DNA from 3 places in the Arthrobacter sp. N1 genome. Region 3 is predicted to be linked to each of the others. Evidence: riboswitches for the same ligand, from Rfam matches in the RefSeq annotation. Region 3 holds a riboswitch; each other region holds the start of a gene.

Region 1 (5,775 bases), 330 kb from region 3:
GATGCCGACCGCGGCTGCGCCGACCGCCACCTCGCCGGGCAGTCCGACGACGGCGGGAGCGAACCGCGTACCCGCAACCCGGGCGCCCGTGCCCGCGCCCGCGCCCGGGACGACCACCGCGCCGGGCCGGCCACCGGGTGCCCCCGGTCCCCGTCAGGAGCGCCCGGCGCCGGGTCCGGGCAAGGCCACGCCCGGCGTCCCGGCCGGTCCCCGGGACACGAACGCCGGCACGAAGGCTGTCCGCGAGCAGGCTCGGCGCATCGGCGATCCCGGGCTCCGGGGGTCCACCCACGCGGTCCATCCCGATGGTGCTCCGACGTCGCCGCACGCCGCGCCGATGCCCGGTCCGCAGCACCGCTTCCTGCTGATGGCGCCCGTCGAGCCATGGGACGCGCCGGTCCTGTCCGCCCCGCTGTGGGAGGAGGATCCGTGGCTGTACACGTTCGTCGCCGACCCGGGAATCGATGACGGGACCTGGTGGAGCCTCCCCGCGGATGCTCCGGTGCCGGTCGATCCTGCAGCTGCGCCGGAGGAAGCCCCGGTGCGCGACGGGACACTCCACCACGGTCCCGTCGACGCCCCGGTGCCTGGGGTGACTGCTGTGCCCGACGCTCAGGTCGATGCTTCAGCGGGCGTCGCCCCGGCCGGGAACACGGGCGGAGCGGTATCCGTCGACGGCGCGGCTCCCGGTCCGGTCGACCCTGCCGCGCCGGACGACGGATCAGCAGACGCAGCGATCACGGCGCCGGAGGCCGAGACCTCCGGGTCGGGTTCCGTGTCGACCTCCGACGGCGGCACGCTGACGGGACCTGCCATGGCGCCCAGCAGTGACGGCCCCGTGCCGGTACCGGCCGGCACCGGAGTGACGACCCCTAGTGTCCCGGGCGTCGTTTCCGCCGCGGACGTTTCCGCCGCGGACGATGCCGACGCGGGAGACGACGACGCGGACGATGGCGCCCCGGCCCACGCAGGCGACACCCCGACGGAGGACAGCGCTGCAGCGCCGGCCGGCTAGGACGTGATCTGCCGCTTCGAGGAGATGACTCCGGTGTTGAAGCCCGCAAGGTTGAGTCCGCCGTGGAAGCGCGCGTGCTCGATCTTGATGCAGCGGTCCATCACGACGTCCAGGCCCGCCGCCTCCGCGGAACGCGCCACGTCCTCGTGCCAGGAGCCGAGCTGCAGCCACAGCGTCTTCGCTCCGACCTCGAGGGTCTCCTCCAGCACGGACGGCAGGTCGTCGTGCTTCCGGAACACGTCGACCACGTCGGGGACCTCGGGGAGATCCTTGAGCGACGCGTAGGCGGGCTGCCCGAGGATCCGGCCGGCCACCGGATTGACGAAGTACAGGCGGTAGGGCGAGGACGACTGCAGGTAGGTCGCCACGAAGTAGGACGCCCGCGACGGCTTGTCGGAGGCGCCGACGATCGCGACGGACCGGGCGCTCCGGAGCAGGGCGAGCCGCTCGGGCGCCGAGGGCCCCTCCCACGTGCGAGGTGCTGCTTCCGTGCCGCTCATGCTCCCACTCCCACTGCGCGCGTCGCCGACGCGTCGTCGTCGTTCCCGCCCGCCGCTTCCTGCGGGAGGTCGTCGAAGGCCTCGTCCGTCGCATCGACCGCGAGGGCGAGTGCCTGGTCGATGTCCCACAGGATGTCGGCCAGGTCCTCCAGGCCCACGGAGATGCGGACGAGGTCCTCGGGAACGCCCGCCGCGACCAGCTGTTCGGTGGAGAGCTGCTGGTGCGTCGTCGAGCCCGGGTGGATCACGAGCGTCCGGGAGTCGCCGACGTTCGCGAGGTGCGAGGCGAGCTGCAGCGACTCGATGAACTTCTGGCCCGCTTTCCGCCCGCCCCGGATGCCGAAGCTGAACACGGACCCCGGCCCCTGCGGGAGGTAGGTCCTCGCGCGCTCATGGTGCGGGTGGGTGGGCAGGCCTGCGTAGTTGACGTACTCCACGCGGGGATCGGCCTGGAGCCACTGCGCTACGGCGAGGGCGTTCTCGAGGTGCTCGTCGAGGCGCTGGGCGAGCGTCTCGACGCCCTGCAGGAGCTGGAAGGCCGACGTCGGCGAGAGGGACGGGCCGATGTCGCGGAGCTGCTCGGTGCGGAGCTTGGTGAGGAACCCGTACTCACCGAAGTTCGCCCACCACTGGATGTTGCCGTAGGAGGGCACCGGCTCGGTCATCATGGGGAACTTGCCGTTGCCCCAGTCGAACCGGCCGCTCTCGACGATCACGCCGCCGAGGGTGGTGCCGTGGCCGCCGATGAACTTGGTGGCCGAGTGGATGACGATGTCGGCGCCGTGCTCGATGGGCCGCACGAGGTAGGGGGTGCTCAGTGTGGAGTCGACGATGAAGGGGATGCCGGCGTCGTGCGCCACCTTCGCGAGTCCCGCGAGGTCGGAGATCTCACCGGACGGGTTCGCGATCACCTCGGCGTAGACGGCCTTCGTGTTCTCGCGGATGGCCGCTGCGTAGTCCGCCGGGTCGGTGCCCGGCACGAAGGTGGTCTCGATGCCGAAGCGGCGCAGCGTGACGTCGAGCTGGGTCACCGTCCCGCCGTACAACTGGGAGGCGGCGACGATGTGATCGCCCGCCTGGCACAGGGCCGCGAAGGTGATGAACTCGGCACTCATGCCCGACGCCGTCGCCACTGCGCCGATCCCGCCCTCGAGGGAGGCGATGCGCTCCTCGAAGGCCGCGACGGTGGGGTTGCCGATGCGCGAGTAGATGTTGCCGTACTTCTGCAGCGCGAAGAGGTTCGCGGCGTCGTTCGTGTCCTTGAACACGAAGGACGTGGTCTGGTAGATCGGGACGGCCCGCGCGCCGTGCGTCGCGTCGGGGGTTCCGCCGGCGTGGAGCGCACGCGTGCGGAAACCGAAGGAACGTTCTGCCATCAGACACCTGCCTTGCTGGGATGGGTTCCGGCGAGGGTCTCGTCCGGATCGAAGTCGACGCCGGCCCTGCGGGCCGCATCCGCCTCGAGCTCGCGCACGATCGGGAGGATGTCCGTCCCGAAGGCGGCGACCTCCTCCTGGAAGTGCAGGTAGCAGGTCAGGAAGAGGTTGACGCCGATCTTCTTGTACTCGACGATCCGCTCGGCGATCTGCTCCGGAGTGCCGATCAGCTGCGTCCGGAAGCCGTCGTTGTACTGGATGAGGTCCTCGAAGGAGGAATCGGCCCACATGCCCTTGCCGTCCTTCGTGGAGGCGCCCGCTTCCTGCACGGCGTCGCGGAAGCCCTCGACCGCGGGACGGTGGGCCTTGGCCACGATCTCACGGAGCGTGTCACGCGCCTCCTTCTCGGAGTCGCGGGCGATGACGAAGCCGTTCAGCCCGTACCGGGGACGGCGCCCGGCGGCGGTGGCCGAGGCCTGCACCCCGGCGATGTTCTCCCTGAAGCCGTCGAGGTCCTTCCCGTTCGAGAAGTACCAGTCGGCGACCCGGCCGGCAGTGGCCTGCGCCGCCGTCGAATTGCCGCCGAAGAAGACTTCCGGGTGCGGGCGGCCGGGGACGTCGACGGGCGGGGGGCTCAGTGTGAAGTCCGTGATGTCGTAGTACTTCCCCGACTGGCTGTAGCCCTGTTCGGTCCACAGGCCCCTGAGCACGCGGATGAACTCCTCCGTGCGGACATAGCGCTCGTCGTGCTCGAGCCACTCGAGGCCGAAGTTCACGAACTCGTCCTTCAGCCAGCCGGAGACGATGTTCACGGCCGCGCGGCCGTTCGAGATGTGGTCGGCCGTGATGATGAACTTGGCCAGCACGCCCGGGTGCCACATCCCGGGGTGGACGGCGGCGATCACCTTGAGTCTCTCGGTCGCGGCGAGGAGGGCGAGCGAGAAGCTCGTGGCCTCGTGCTGCTTGTCCGCGCCGTACGAGGCGGCGTACCGCGTCTGCGAGAGGGCGTACTCGAAACCGGCGTCCTCCGCGATCCGGGCGAGCTTGCGGTTGTAGTCGAAGTCCCAGCTGGTGCGCTGCTCGATGGTCGAGACCACGAGACCACCACTGACGTTGGGGACCCAGTAGGCGAACTTCAGGGGAGTGGACAGGTCGGCGACGCTCATGACTTCCTCCATCGTTCTGGCAGTAGCACCCTACTGTCCCCGTGGTGCACGGGGGCCAGGGTTGCTGCGGCGTCAATGAGCCAGATCTCTCGGCCGCTCGGGATGGTCAAGCACGAGTGTGACATCGGGGTCGCGACAATCCAAACAATGTGTCGTTCTGCGTGGTGCCGGATGTCAGGGCGGAGTCCTGGTCCGTACGCCTAGGGTTGGTGCATGGATCACGGCGGAACCGAGGAGTGGAGGGCTGCTACGCGCGAGCAGGAGCGCCTCCTGTGGAACACCCTGTGCTGGGTCGGTGCCGTCCTCACGCTCGTCCTGGGCGGCAGCATCGTGACGGCATCGAGTATCGGCGGGACATCCGTCGGAGTGTGGTTCTTCGTGCAGCAGTGCGGCCTGCTGATCCTCAGCGCGACGGGGACCGTGCTCGCCTTCCGCCGGTGGCGTTCCGCGGGATCGCGCCGGGAGCGCACGCCGCAGGGCGATCGGTGACCGGCGGGAAGGGCAGGATACGCCCCGTTACAGAAATGTGACAAACGCCCGGAGCGCTGGGTACTCTCAGTCGGTGCTCCCGTCCACGTGGGGCGCTCCCGCACGGATTGCCGAGCCCTGCCGCCGATCGGGATACGTCCGCATACACCGAAGGCAGGGACGGGGGAACCATCAGTTCCACCGGACGCGCAGGATCCCTGCACGCGTCCTCGGGGTTAAGTCGCACCGCACCGCCCACCGGCGGTGCCCGCGGCCGGGTGACTCCCATCCGAACCCGACAGCTCACCCCGCAGGCATGGGAGAGGTATAGAACCATGTCACGAATCACTTCACCGGCACGCCACCGCGCGGACGTCGACGGAAACCTCGCGCTGCAGGGCCTGTCCCGCGCCGCGAAGAGCGGAGCCACCGCCGTGGGCCGCCCGGTCGCCATCGTCGCCGTGACGTCGGGCCTCGCCCTCAGCGCCGTCGGCACCGCACACGCCGGCACCTACACCGCCGAGGGCACGACGGCTCAGACCGCCGCGGTCGCCCCCGCTGCCGCAGCAAGCGCCGCGGGCACCGCCCACACCGTCGCCGCCGGCGACACCCTGGGTGCCATCTCGGCCCGCTACGGCGTCGAGCTCACCACGGTCCTGACCGCCAACGGCCTCTCGCTCGCATCGGTCATCTTCCCCGGACAGACGATCGTCATCCCCGCCGCCGGTGCTGCTGTCGCGGCGCCGGCCCAGACGGTGTCCGCCCCGGTCGCCGCAGCACCAGCTGCTCCTGCCGTCCAGCAGGCCGCCGCAATCGCTCCGGCTCCGGCCGTGTCCACGGAAGCCGGATCGGGTGTCTACCTGGCCTCGGCAGCGATCACCCCGGTCGCCGCCGAGACCGCTCCCTCGGGCAACGCCGCGGGCGCCATCCTCGGCTCCGCCCGGGCGCAGCTCGCTGCCGGTGCCGTGCAGGACTGCACCGTGCTGGTCGAGAAGGCCCTGCGCGCGGCAGGTATCTCCGTCGGAGATCTCGGCCCCTCGCAGTTCTTCCAGTTCGGCGCCCAGGTGTCCACCCCCGCTCCCGGTGACCTCGTCATCACGGGCGGCCACGTGGCCGTCTACGTCGGCGGCGGCCAGGTCATCAGCAGCGGCATGAACGGCATCAACGCCACCATGCAGCACCCTCTCTCGGATCTTCCGGGAGCATCCTTCGTCCGGGTGGGCTAATACCGGACGGACCACGCACGGGAG
Region 2 (5,775 bases), 840 kb from region 3:
GCTCTCTTCGGCTCGATCGAACGCTTCATGGGAGTCCTCACCGAGCACTACGCGGGCGCCTTCCCGGCCTGGCTCGCGCCGGTGCAGGTGCTGGCCGTCCCCGTGGCCGAGGCGTTCAACGAGTACCTGTACGACGTCGTCGACAAGCTCAAGTCCCAAGGGATCCGCGCCCAGGTGGACGCCGGCTCGGACCGCTTCCCGAAGAAGATCCGGACGGCGAGCAAGGAGAAGGTGCCCTTCGTGCTCATCGCGGGCGGCGAGGACCAGGAGGCGAACGCCGTGTCCTTCCGGTTCCGGGACGGCAGCCAGGACAACCAGGTGCCCGTGGAGGAGGCCGTCCGGCGGATCGTGGAGGCGGTCCGCAGCCGGGAGGCGACCGTCTGATGGCGGGGGCGGACGGAGTGGACAGGCCCGTGGAGGGCGCCGCACAGGGGTACCCGGGTGATGCCGCGGTGACCGACGGCTTCGAGCTGGCGGGTGTGCCGGACGCCTTCCAGCGCCTGTGGACCCCGCACCGCCTCGCGTACGTGAAGGGCGGCCAGGACCAGGTCGGCTCCGAGGAGAGGTGTCCCTTCTGCCGTGCCCCCCGGCTCAGCGACGAGGAGTCGCTGATCGTGCACCGCGGGACCCACGCGTTCGTCCTGCTCAACCTGTTCCCCTACAACGCCGGTCACCTGCTCGTGGTCCCGTACCGGCACGTGCCCGACTACACGGACATCGACGAGGCGGAGACGGCCGAGGTGGCAGCCCTGACCCAGACCGCCATGCGCGTGCTGCGCCGCGTCTCCCACCCGACAGGCTTCAATCTCGGGATGAACCAGGGGGCGACCGGCGGGGCCGGGATCGCCGCCCACCTCCACCAGCACGTGGTGCCGCGATGGGGTGGGGACGGCAACTTCCTGCCGATCATCGCGCAGACCAAGGCCATCACCCAGACCCTCGGCGAGGTCCGGGCGCAGGTCGCCGAGGCATGGCCCTCGCGTGGGGACGACGCCGCCCCGCCGGAACCGGGCTCCTGATGCTCAACAGGTACGCCCGGGGCTTCTTCACCCGGCTGTTCACCCCGCTGGCGCGGTTGCTGCTGCGCTGGGGTGTGACGCCTGACGCCGTCACCATCGCCGGCACCATCGGGGTGGCAGGCGGTGCGCTGGTGTTCTACCCCCTCGGACAGCTGTTCTGGGGGACCGTGGTCATCACGCTCTTCGTCTTCTCCGATGTCATCGATGGGATCATGGCACGCCTGAAGGGGCACGGCGGCTCCTGGGGCAGCTTCCTCGACTCGACGCTCGACCGCATCGCCGACGGCGCGCTGTTCACGGCGGTCGCCATCTGGTTCTTCACCGGCGGACAGAATCCCGCCATCGCCGTCGCCGCCCTCGCCTGCCTCGTGCTCGGCATGCTCGTGTCCTACGCGCGGGCCAAGGCGGAGTCCCTGGGCTTCACGGCCAACGTCGGGGTGGCGGAGCGGGCCGAGCGGCTCGTGTCGGTCCTCGTGGTCACCGGGCTGACGGGCCTCGGGTTGCCGGAGGTCGTCCTGTTCACCGTCCTCGTGATCCTGGCGCTGGCGAGCCTCGTCACGGTGTACCAGCGTGTCCGCGCCGTGCGGAGGCAGTCGCTCGAGGCGGCGTCGCCCTCCTGACCCCACGCCGACGGGCCCACGCAGCGCGTGGCCGGGCCGGTGAGCAGCTGAGCGTCCCCGCACCCGTGCACGGTTGTGCGCACGGGTGGTCCAGCCGCCGGGTCCTGGTGCCACCGTCGTCCCTTGCGCCCGGCACCGATGCGTCCCGTCCGTCCGGCACCGATGAGTACCGTGCGCCCGGACCGTCTAAGGGGCACCGATGCTCCACGACGGAAGGACGGCGTCATGCCACCCCTCGGATTCCTGCCCGCGGACCTGCACATCGTCTCGCAGGGCGATCTCCTCCTCCTGCAGGCCGGCGGCACTGCCCGTGACCACCGCACCGGGCCCGGCGCCGGGAGCCGCCGGTGCCCGCCCTGGCCCGACGAGGCGGTCGACCGCGTCCTGGACGAGCTCGAGCGCAGGGACGCCGCCGTGCTGCAGTGACCCCGCCGTGAGTCACTCCCTGCGTTGCCGCGTGACGGTGACGGACGTGACGGACGCGACGGACGCGACGGACGTGACGGACGCGACGGACGCGACGGACGCGCCGCAGTCCCTCGGCATCAGGCGCCCGGCGCCGGCGCGGACCCGATGGACCAGATCCGCGGTGGTACGGCGCCGTTGACCGAATGGTCACCGACGATCCTGGCCTTGAAGACCCAGGGGTTGTGGTTGGCGGCGGTGCGCGCGTTGCGCCAGTGGCGGTCGAGGTTCTTCGCCGTGCTCACGCCCGAGGCCGCGAGGGCGCCGAAGACGTCGGACGTAGCCCGCGTGGCGAGGGCGGACAGGATCACCTGGGCCTTCGCGGTCTCTAGCTCGGCGACGTCGTTGCGCCGCTCGTCCTCGGCCTCGTCATCGAGGAACGCGCCCTCGTAGGCGTGCTGCAGCGCCCGCGCGGCACGCTCGACCGTCGCCTCCGCCGCATACGCGGCCGCGGACACCTCCCCGACGACCTGCAGGATCTGGGGATCGGCCGCGAAGGATGGAGCATTCCCGTGGCTGAAGATCCGCGTCCTGGTCCGGACCTCGCGGGCGACGTCGTGCTCCGCGCCCTTGATGGTCCCGGCAAGGACCGCAAGCAGCACCGCCTGGTAGAACGCGGTCTGGTAGGCGAACCGGGTATCGAAGTCGATGACGTTCTCGGCGTCGACGCGTGCTGCGTCGAACGTCGACGTCCCGGAGCCGGTGGTCTGCTGGCCGAAGCCGTCCCAGTCGTCGGCGTGCGTGACCCCCGGCTGGTGGGCACTGACGACGGCGATCACCTTGACGCCGTTGTCGGTGCGCTGGGCGAAGGTGTCGATCCAGTCGGCGAAGATGCTGCCTGTGGAGTAGTACTTGGTGCCGCTGACGAGGAACCCCCCGGAGTCCGGATCGGGACTGACCTTGGTGATCACGTCGCCGATCGTGACGCCGCCCACCTCGGTCCAGGAGTTCCCGACCGTCTCGCCGTCGACGAACCGCCTGAGCCACGTCTCGCGGTGCGGGCCCGAGGAGACCAGCCGGTCCTCCACGAAGGCGAAGTGGCCACGCAGGGCCTGCGGGATGTTCGGGTCGGCCGCGGCGAGCTCGGTGAGCAGCCGGAACAGCTGGGGTAGGGAGGCGCCGAAACCGCCGGCGGCCACGGGGACCCGGAGGGCGCCGAAGCCCGCGTCGATCAGGGCACGGATCTCGGCGCGGGGGAGTTCGTGCTCACGGTCCCGCCGCGAGGCTCCGTCGGCGATCCTGGCGAAGAGCGGGCGGAAGCGGGCGGCGAGGAGCTCGTAGTCGGCATCGGCAGTGCGGGTGATGTTCGTGATGGTGGTCATGACGGACCTTTCGATGAAGGGATGCAGGGCGGACAGGGCGCGGGAGGGGTGTAGAGCGGTTGTCAGGCGTCGACGGCGACCGGCTGCGCGGCGATGACCGGTACGGGCCGGCCGCCGAGGGTGACGGCGACCGCGAAGAGGGCACCGAGGACCACGGCCGTCGCGATGACGGCCGTCGTCCCGCCCGGCCAGGCGCCGTTGAGGCCGAGCAGCGCGGGGACCACGGTGCTGATTGTGCCCACGAGGATCGCGCTCCAGCCGGTGACCCGCGTGAGGCGCTCCGCGCCGCGGGCGAGGAGCAGGAAGAACAGGGTCCAGAGCGCGGCCCAGCTGATCCAGAGCACCGAGCTCACAGGGTCCTCGCGGGCTGCCGTGCCGGCGAGGACGAGGGCGAGCACGGCGACGAAGCCGCAGAACCAGCCGACGCCGGCCGATCCGAGGCCTGCGACCGAGCCCAGCCCCACGTACAGGTAGGTCAGGCCGAACAGGACGATCCCGGCCGCCGATCCGGCGGCGCCGGGATCGGACGAGGCGACGAGCAGCGCCACGACCAGTTGCAGCAGGCCGATCGCGATGTTGAAGAAACCGGCGTCGCGCGGGGTCACGCGGCCGAGCAGGGAGACGCCGTTGATCAGCAGGGCGGCCCCGGAGAGCAGGAGGCAGATGTACGACATGGGTGTCCCGTCGTCAGGACGCGGACCAGGGGTGCGCGCCGTGCTTGCCCCGACGCGGGCTGCGCGGGGCCTGATCGTCACCTGGGGCACCCCGCCACGGAGGGGGTTGCCGTCCGACGAGCCAGGGCTTCGCGTCGGAACTCTTGATCTGTCCTCCGAGGCTAGGCCGTCCCACCGCCGGTGTGCCGGAATGCGTCGGAGCGTGACCCCCGATGACCTCCGATGACGCCCCGCAGCCTCACGTGGCAGACCGGGATGCTCGGTCCGCCTCGCCCCGGAGACCGGTGCCCGACACCCGTCGCCCGCGGAACATAAGCACCCTTCGCAGTGTTGTAGAAGGTGATGACGATGCCCCAGGAACAGGATCTGACCACGATCACCCCCACGCGCCTGTGGGTCCCGCGCCATGTGCTGATCACGCGTGCAGCCTCCGACCTGCCGCACACCGCGGAGATCGTCCGCCGCTGTGAGGCAGCCGGAGTGGAGGACATCCGCGTCCTCCCCGGTAACGCCCTGACGGGGCTCCGCGGCGCCACGGAACGGGAGACCTATGCGTCGGCGAAGAACACTTTGGCCGTCGTCGTCGCACCGCCCAGTGCGCTGAAGCCCCAGCCGATCCCCCCGAGTGCCGACTGGCGGATCGACCTCGCGAAGGGTTGTCCCGCCCACTGCCAGTACTGCTATCTGGCCGGCTCGCTCCAGGGTCCGCCGGTGACCCGCGTCTACGCGAACCTCGACGACGTCCTCGACGGGGTGCGCACGCACGCCGGCCGGGGTTCCGTGACCAGCGGCACCATCGAGCGAGGTGGCGAGGGCACCACCTTCGAGATGTCCTGCTACACCGATCCGCTCGGCATCGAGAACGTGACGGGCTCGCTCGCGGCGGCGATCTCCCGCGTGGGCTCGGGAGAATTCGGCGAGGACGTCCAGCTGAGGTTCACCACGAAGTTCGACGACGTCGGCGAGCTGGTGACGCTGGATCACGGCGGCCGGACACGGGTGCGCTTCTCGGTCAACGCCGCCGAGGTGGCCAACCGCTTCGAGGGCGGGACGGCCAGGATGCCCGCACGGCTCACGGCGCTCCGCGCGGTCGCGGCGGCAGGCTACCGTGTGGGCCTGACCATCGCCCCCATCATGCCCGTCCCCGGCTGGCGTGAGCAGTACGGCGCGTTGCTCGACGACGTCGCCGCTGCCCTCGACGGCATCGAGGACGTCGACCTCACGGCCGAGATCATCACGCACCGGTTCACGCCCGCCAGCAAGGAGGTGCTGCTCGGCTGGTACCCGCGGACGAAGCTCGAGATGGACGAGGACCTGCGGAGCCGGAAGCGCTCGAAGTTCGGCGGGATCAAGTACGTGTACCCGAAGCAGACGATGAGCGAGATGCGGACCTGGTTCGTCGACGAGCTCGAGCGGCGTGTCCCGGCGGCGCGCCTCCTCTACTGGACCTGATCGGGGCATCCGGGCGTATCCGCCCGGTCCGCTGAAATCCAGGTGCAAGCCCCGTGATAGGACCGCCCCTGGCCGAGCGCCACGGCCTGTCAGCACCCACCGCCCCCCTGGAAACGGGCGGGCCGGCAGCTCTCCCGGGGGCCGCCACGGCGGCCGGAACAGTGCCCCGGGCGTCGTATCATGAAGGGTCAGCTTTTTTCTACCTTGAGGGGCAAGTTGTGTC
Region 3 (5,775 bases):
CGGTATCGGCGACCTGCCGCACCGTGTCCATCTCGTGGGTGATGAACACGACCGTGAGATCGAGGTCGTCGCGCAGTTCGCGGACGAGTCCGACGACGGAGCGCGTGGTGTCCGGGTCCAGCCCGGACGTGGCTTCGTCGGCCAGGAGGATGGAGGGACGCAGCGCGAGCGCCCGGGCGATGCCGACGCGCTGGGCCTGCCCGCCGGAGAGCTGGAACGGGTAGTGGCCCGCCTTGTCGGTGAGTCCCACGCGCTCCAGCAGTTCACCGACCCGGCTCCTCGTCTCCTGCGGAGTCACTCCGAGGAAGTCGAGGGGCAGGGCGATGTTCTCGGCGGCCGTGCGGCGGCTGAGCAGGCTCGAGGACTGGAAGACGGTGCCGATCCGGCGCCGGGCGTCGCGGAGGCGCTTCTCGGGCAGGCCGGAGAGGTCCTCACCGTTCACGACGACGGACCCCGACGTGGGGCGTTCGAGGAGGTTGATGCACTGCGCGAGGGTGCTCTTGCCGGCACCGCTCGGGCCGACCACGGCGGCGATCCGCCCGGTGGGCACCTCGAAGTCGAGGTGGTCGAGCACGGTGACGGCGGCGTCGCCGCGGCCGTAGGTCTTGGTCAGGTGTCTCAGCGAGATCATGGGGTTCCTCGGGAAGGTCGAGCGGGTCGGGATGGGCTGGAGTGCAAGCGTCGCGGGCGCCGTGGATGTGCGGTCGGACGGGTGCGCCAGGGGCGAGCGGGAGCGGGGTGTCGCGGAGGTGCGGCGGGACGGGTGCGTCAGGGGCGGGCGGGCTGGAGCCGGTAGCCTGCACCGCGGTGCTCGGCGGGAAGCCGGTCACCCTTGCCGAACAGCTTCTGGCGGAGCGTCCCCTCCGCGTAGGCCGTCGGATACGCGCCGCGCTTCTGCAGCTCGGGCACCACATGGGTGATGACATCCTCGAAGGAGCCCGGCGTGATGGCGTAGGCGAGGTTGAACCCGTCCACGTCCGTCTCCTCGACCCAGGACTGCAGCTCGTCGGCCACCTGCGCGCCGGACCCGACGACCCTCGGCCCCAGCCCGCCGATACCGGCCCACGCGGCGATGTCGCGGACGGTCCAGGGGAGGCCGTCGTCGTTCACTTTCTGGAAGTTCGCCACCGCGGACTGGATGGCATTGGACTGCACAGTGCCGATCGGCTCGTCGGGGTCGTAGACGCTGAGGTCGATGCCCAGCCAGCCGGAGAGCAGGACGAGCGCGCCCTCGTAGCTGACGTACTGCTGGTAGTCGGCGTGCTTGGCGTGCGCCTTCTCCTCGGTCTCGTCCGTGATGACGGTCAGCATCGTGTAGATGCGTACGGAGTAGCGGTCGCGCCCCTCGGCCTCGACGGCGTCGCGGATCCTGTGGACGGCGTCCTTCAGGAGGGCCTTCGTGGGCGAGCCGACGAAGACCGCTTCCGCGTTGCCTGCCGCGAAGGCGATACCCCGCGGGGAGGCCCCCGCCTGGTAGATGACGGGGGTGCGCTGGGGCGACGGTTCGCTGAGGTGGATGCCGGGAACGGTGAAGAACGTGCCGTCGTGCTGGATCTCGTGGACCTTCGCCGGATCGGTGAAGACGCCGGTCCTACGATCCCGGACCACGGCGTCGTCCTCCCAGGAGCCTTCGAGGAGCTTGTAGAGCACCTCGAGGTATTCGTCGGCGTGGTCGTAGCGCTGGTCGTGCTCCAGCTGGTCCTCGTGGCCCATGTTGCGGGCCGCGGAGGGTAGGTAGCCGGTGACGACGTTCCAGCCCACGCGGCCGTCGGTCAGGTGGTCGAGGGTGGAGAGGCGCCGCGCGAAGGGGTACGGGTGCTCGTAGGCAGTGCCGGCCGTGACGCCGAAGCCGAGGTGTTCCGTGACGAGGGCCATCGCGGAGACGAGCAGGAAAGGGTCGTTGACCGGCGTCTGCGTCCCCTGGCGCAGGGTCGCCTCGTTGGAGCCGCCGAAGACGTCGTAGGTGCCGAGGACGTCCGCGATGAAGATGCCGTCGAACAGGCCCTTCTCCAGGGTCTGCGCGAGGTCCGCCCAGTAGCGCAGGTCCTTGTAGCGCCAGGACTGGTCCTCAGGGTGCCGCCAGAGACCGGGCGACTGGTGGCCCCCGCAGTTCATGTCGAAGGCATTGAAGCGGATACGGCGGGGTGCAGAGGTCATGAAGGATCCTCGTGTCCGGGGCACTGCCGGAAGGAAGCGCCATACTTGCCCGCACGGTGCATGACGGGCCGAATCCTCACCTGGGGCACCCCGCTACAGCGAGAGGGTTGCCGTCCAACAAACCAGGGTTTTGCGTTGGAACTCTTGATTCTGCTCCCGAGCCTAAGGGCGAGGCCCTGCAGGCGTCCATCGGCCGTCGTCACAGAACGTCACGAGGCAATGTGGTGGACGGCCCGCCGGGCCGGCCTCACCTCAGGTAGGACGCCCCGTTGGCGTCCACCACGGTCCCGCTGACCCAGAGCGGCGCGTCGGTGGCGAGCCAGCCCACCGTCCGGGCGATGTCCTCCGGCGTCGCCACGCGGTTGAACGGGCTCTGCGCGCGCACCGCGTCCCCGCCCGGACCGTCGAGGACGGTCCTGCCCATGTCGGTCTCGACGAAGCCTGGCGCGACGGCGGCGGCGAGGATCCCGTGCGGCGCGAGGGCGACGGCGAGCGACTGCGTCAGTGCGTGCAGCCCCGCCTTGCTCGCACCGTACGCGGGCGTGGCGGGTTCACCGCGGTAGGCGCCCCGGGACCCGACGCTGATGAGGCGCCCGCCCTCCGGACCTGCGGGGCGTCCGACGAGGTGCTGCGCCACGAGCCACGCGAGGTTCGCCGGACCGAGCAGGTTCACGTCGAGGGTGCGGCGCCAGGCCTGTTGCCATTCCTCGAAGGACGTGCCGTCGACGGGATGCGCCTCGAAGATGCCCGCGTTGTTGACCAGCACGTCGATTCCGCCGAGGGAGTCGACGGCACTGTCGACGATGCGCCGGCAGGCGTCAGGATCACCGACATCGCCGACCACGACGGTGTGACCCGCTCCGGGGAGTCCGTCCCGGACGGCCTCCGCCGCCGCCGTGTCCCGCCCCGCGTGCACGGCGATGCGGTGCCCCCGCCCGGACAGGTCCAGGGCGATGGCTGCGCCGATACCTCGACTGGCCCCGGTCACCAGAATGCTCAGTGTCATGGACAGGAGGCTACAACCTGCACGGCCCCCGTACGGCGGAATGGGCACCTGTGGACGGTCGAAGCGATCCGGGGGTGCGTCTTGCTACGCTGGCTGATCAATGCCCCCAGCCGCCGATCGAAGGACTTCGATGGACCCGTTCACCGCGAACTTCGACCGCGGGATCCTGAGACTGCGCTGGCGACGCGGTGTCGAGATCACCCACCCGTACGCCGTCGCCGCGGCCGCGGCCCTCGCCGAGTTCCACGGACCGACGGCCCTGCCGCTCCTCGTCCACATGCACGGAATCACGGGCATCACGCCCGAGGCCCGGATCGGGATGAGCAGCTACCGCGGATTCTCCAGGGTGGCGCTGGTCGGCCAGGACGTCGTGGACGAAGTGATGTCGGGCTTCTCCCACCGCTCCCCCACCGCGACCCGGTACTTCACCTCGGAGACCGACGCCGTCGCCTGGCTCCTCGAATCGAGCTCGTCGCACGCTCCGGCCTAGCTCCCGGAGCCAGGGGAGGAGCCGCGCACGCCCAGCGTCGTGTCGTTGACCGCCTGTCGGCGCGGGTGCCAGAGTGACTCCATGAGCAGCGAGCATCCAGACGTGGCCGTCACCGACAACAAGGCGAAGAGCCGTTACGAGGCAGCACTCGACGGCGATCCGGCGGGCATCGCCGCCTACGAGCTCTCCGATGACACCATCGTCTTCACGCACACCGTGGTCGACGAGGACCTGGAGGGCCGTGGCGTCGGCAGCACCCTGATCCGCCACGCGCTCGACGACGCACGGGACCGGCGCCTGACGGTGGTGCCCGAGTGCGAGTTCGTCGCGGCGTTCATCGACGACCACCCCGAGTACCGCGACCTGGTCGGCTGATCAGCCGGCACGACGTGACGGGCGCATGAGCGCAGCGTCGACGAGCACCTCGGCAGCCCTCCGTGCATGGCCGGCGGCGTCGGAGGTGCGGGCGATCGCCGCCGTCGTCTGTGCACCCTCGGCCAGGATCGACAGCTGCGGGGCGAGATCCGACGGCGCTCCCGCGTCCGCTGCCAGGTGGCCGACGTAGACCTGGAAGGACTCCTTGTGCTTGCGGGCGTACTCGGCGACGTCGGGGCTCACGGCACCCAGCTCCGCGAAGCTGTTGATGAAGCCGCAGCCGCGGAACGAGTCCTGCCCGAACCACTCGGCGAGGTAGTCGAACATCGCCAGCAGCCGGTCCCGCGGTGCATCGGCCTGCCGTACCCGCGCGTCCAGCCCTTCGGTCCATGACGCGTGCCACCGCTCGAGGACGGCCATGACGATGCTGCTCTTCGAGGGGAACTCCTGGTAGAGCTTCTTGAGCGAGACCCCGGCGGCCGTCCGCAGTTCGTCCATGCCGACGGACTGGATGCCGCGCGCGTTGTAGAGGTCATCGGCGGTCGCGATGATGCGCGTCCGCACGTCGTCAGAAGTCATCCAGCCATTCTACTTGTTTTGAGAACGATCGTTCTATACGCTGTGAGCAGCAGGAGAGAACGACCGTTCTCACCGCTCGAGGAAAGGGATCGGATCATGGGTTTCATCAAGGTCGGCACCGAGAACAGCACGGACCTCCACCTCTACTACGAGGACCACGGCGCAGGCCAGCCGGTCGTCCTCATCCACGGCTACCCGCTGGACGGTGGTTCCTGGGAGAAGCAGACCGCGGCCCTCCTGAACGCCGGGTACCGCGTCATCACGTACGACCGCCGGGGCTTCGGCCAGTCCAGCAAACCCACCACCGGCTACGACTACGACACCTTCGCCGCCGATCTCAACACGGTGCTCGAGACCCTCGACCTCAACGACGCCGTACTCGTCGGATTCTCGATGGGCACCGGCGAGGTGGGCCGGTACATCGGGACCTACGGCGAGGCCCGTGTCGCCAAGGCCGTCTTCCTCGCCTCGCTCGAACCGTTCCTGCTGCAGACCGACGACAACCCCACGGGCGTCCCCTCGACCGTGTTCGACGGCATCCGCTCCGCCGCCATAGAGGACCGCTACGCCTGGTTCACGAACTTCTACAACGACTTCTTCAACACCGACACCTTCCTCGGCAACCGCCTGAGCGAGGAAGCCCTCCGCAACGCCTGGAACGTGGCCTCGGGCTCGTCCTGGTACGCGTCCTTCGCCGTCGTCGACTCCTGGCTGACGGACTTCCGCGCCGACATCGAGAAGATCACCGTCCCCACCCTGATCGCGCACGGCACCGACGACCGCATCCTGCCCATCGATGCGACGGGACGCGAGTTCACCAAGCGCCTGCCCGCCGCCGAGTACGTCGAGATCGAGGGTGCGCCCCACGGCATGCTCTGGACCCACGGTACGGAGATCAACGAGATCCTCCTCCCGTTCCTCGCCACGTAGGCCCTGACCGAGGGGGACGTGCGCCGGTCCCGTGACCGGCGCACGTCCCCCTCGGTGCCACGGCCAGGCCTGCTGATTCCGGTCCGGGCCACCGGAGTACCCCGCCCTGCATCCGTTCCGGTCTGCCCGTCGTGCTTCGTCAGAACTGGATGCCGCGGGTGAGGCCGCCGTCGATCAGGAGATTGGCGCCCGTGGTACGGCTGGACCGGGGACTGGCGAGGAAGACGACGGCGTCCGC

Evidence for each region. Region 3 has a riboswitch for S-adenosylmethionine ahead of NVV32_RS03055 (LLM class flavin-dependent oxidoreductase). Riboswitches for the same ligand answer to the same signal wherever they lie in the genome.
Region 1: it holds a riboswitch for S-adenosylmethionine, as region 3 does, so the genes downstream of both, sfnG (dimethylsulfone monooxygenase SfnG) here and NVV32_RS03055 (LLM class flavin-dependent oxidoreductase) in region 3, are expected to answer to the same signal.
Region 2: it holds a riboswitch for S-adenosylmethionine, as region 3 does, so the genes downstream of both, NVV32_RS06655 (AmiS/UreI family transporter) here and NVV32_RS03055 (LLM class flavin-dependent oxidoreductase) in region 3, are expected to answer to the same signal.

Annotation. Positions count from the first base shown of each region.
Region 1 is NZ_CP102608.1:313,946-319,720, forward strand. It holds gene NVV32_RS01560 (hypothetical protein) at 1-1,015, shown strand, start outside; gene NVV32_RS01565 (CoA-binding protein) at 1,012-1,515, opposite strand; gene NVV32_RS01570 (O-acetylhomoserine aminocarboxypropyltransferase/cysteine synthase family protein) at 1,512-2,891, opposite strand; gene sfnG (dimethylsulfone monooxygenase SfnG) at 2,891-4,057, opposite strand; SAM riboswitch class I at 4,063-4,166, opposite strand; gene NVV32_RS01580 (hypothetical protein) at 4,271-4,546, shown strand; cyclic di-AMP (ydaO/yuaA leader) riboswitch at 4,682-4,857, shown strand; gene NVV32_RS01585 (C40 family peptidase) at 4,861-5,751, shown strand.
Region 2 is NZ_CP102608.1:1,485,650-1,491,424, forward strand. It holds gene thrS (threonine--tRNA ligase) at 1-384, shown strand, start outside; gene NVV32_RS06635 (HIT family protein) at 384-1,019, shown strand; gene pgsA (phosphatidylinositol phosphate synthase) at 1,019-1,639, shown strand; gene NVV32_RS06645 (hypothetical protein) at 1,865-2,065, shown strand; gene NVV32_RS06650 (acyl-CoA dehydrogenase family protein) at 2,185-3,426, opposite strand; gene NVV32_RS06655 (AmiS/UreI family transporter) at 3,489-4,100, opposite strand; SAM riboswitch class IV at 4,136-4,249, opposite strand; gene NVV32_RS06660 (spore photoproduct lyase family protein) at 4,449-5,552, shown strand.
Region 3 is NZ_CP102608.1:646,928-652,702, reverse strand. It holds gene NVV32_RS03060 (methionine ABC transporter ATP-binding protein) at 1-631, opposite strand, end outside; gene NVV32_RS03055 (LLM class flavin-dependent oxidoreductase) at 769-2,157, opposite strand; SAM riboswitch class IV at 2,194-2,307, opposite strand; gene NVV32_RS03050 (SDR family NAD(P)-dependent oxidoreductase) at 2,405-3,163, opposite strand; gene NVV32_RS03045 (STAS/SEC14 domain-containing protein) at 3,294-3,653, shown strand; gene NVV32_RS03040 (GNAT family N-acetyltransferase) at 3,735-4,028, shown strand; gene NVV32_RS03035 (TetR/AcrR family transcriptional regulator) at 4,029-4,607, opposite strand; gene NVV32_RS03030 (alpha/beta fold hydrolase) at 4,704-5,537, shown strand; gene NVV32_RS03025 (SDR family NAD(P)-dependent oxidoreductase) at 5,677-5,775, opposite strand, start outside.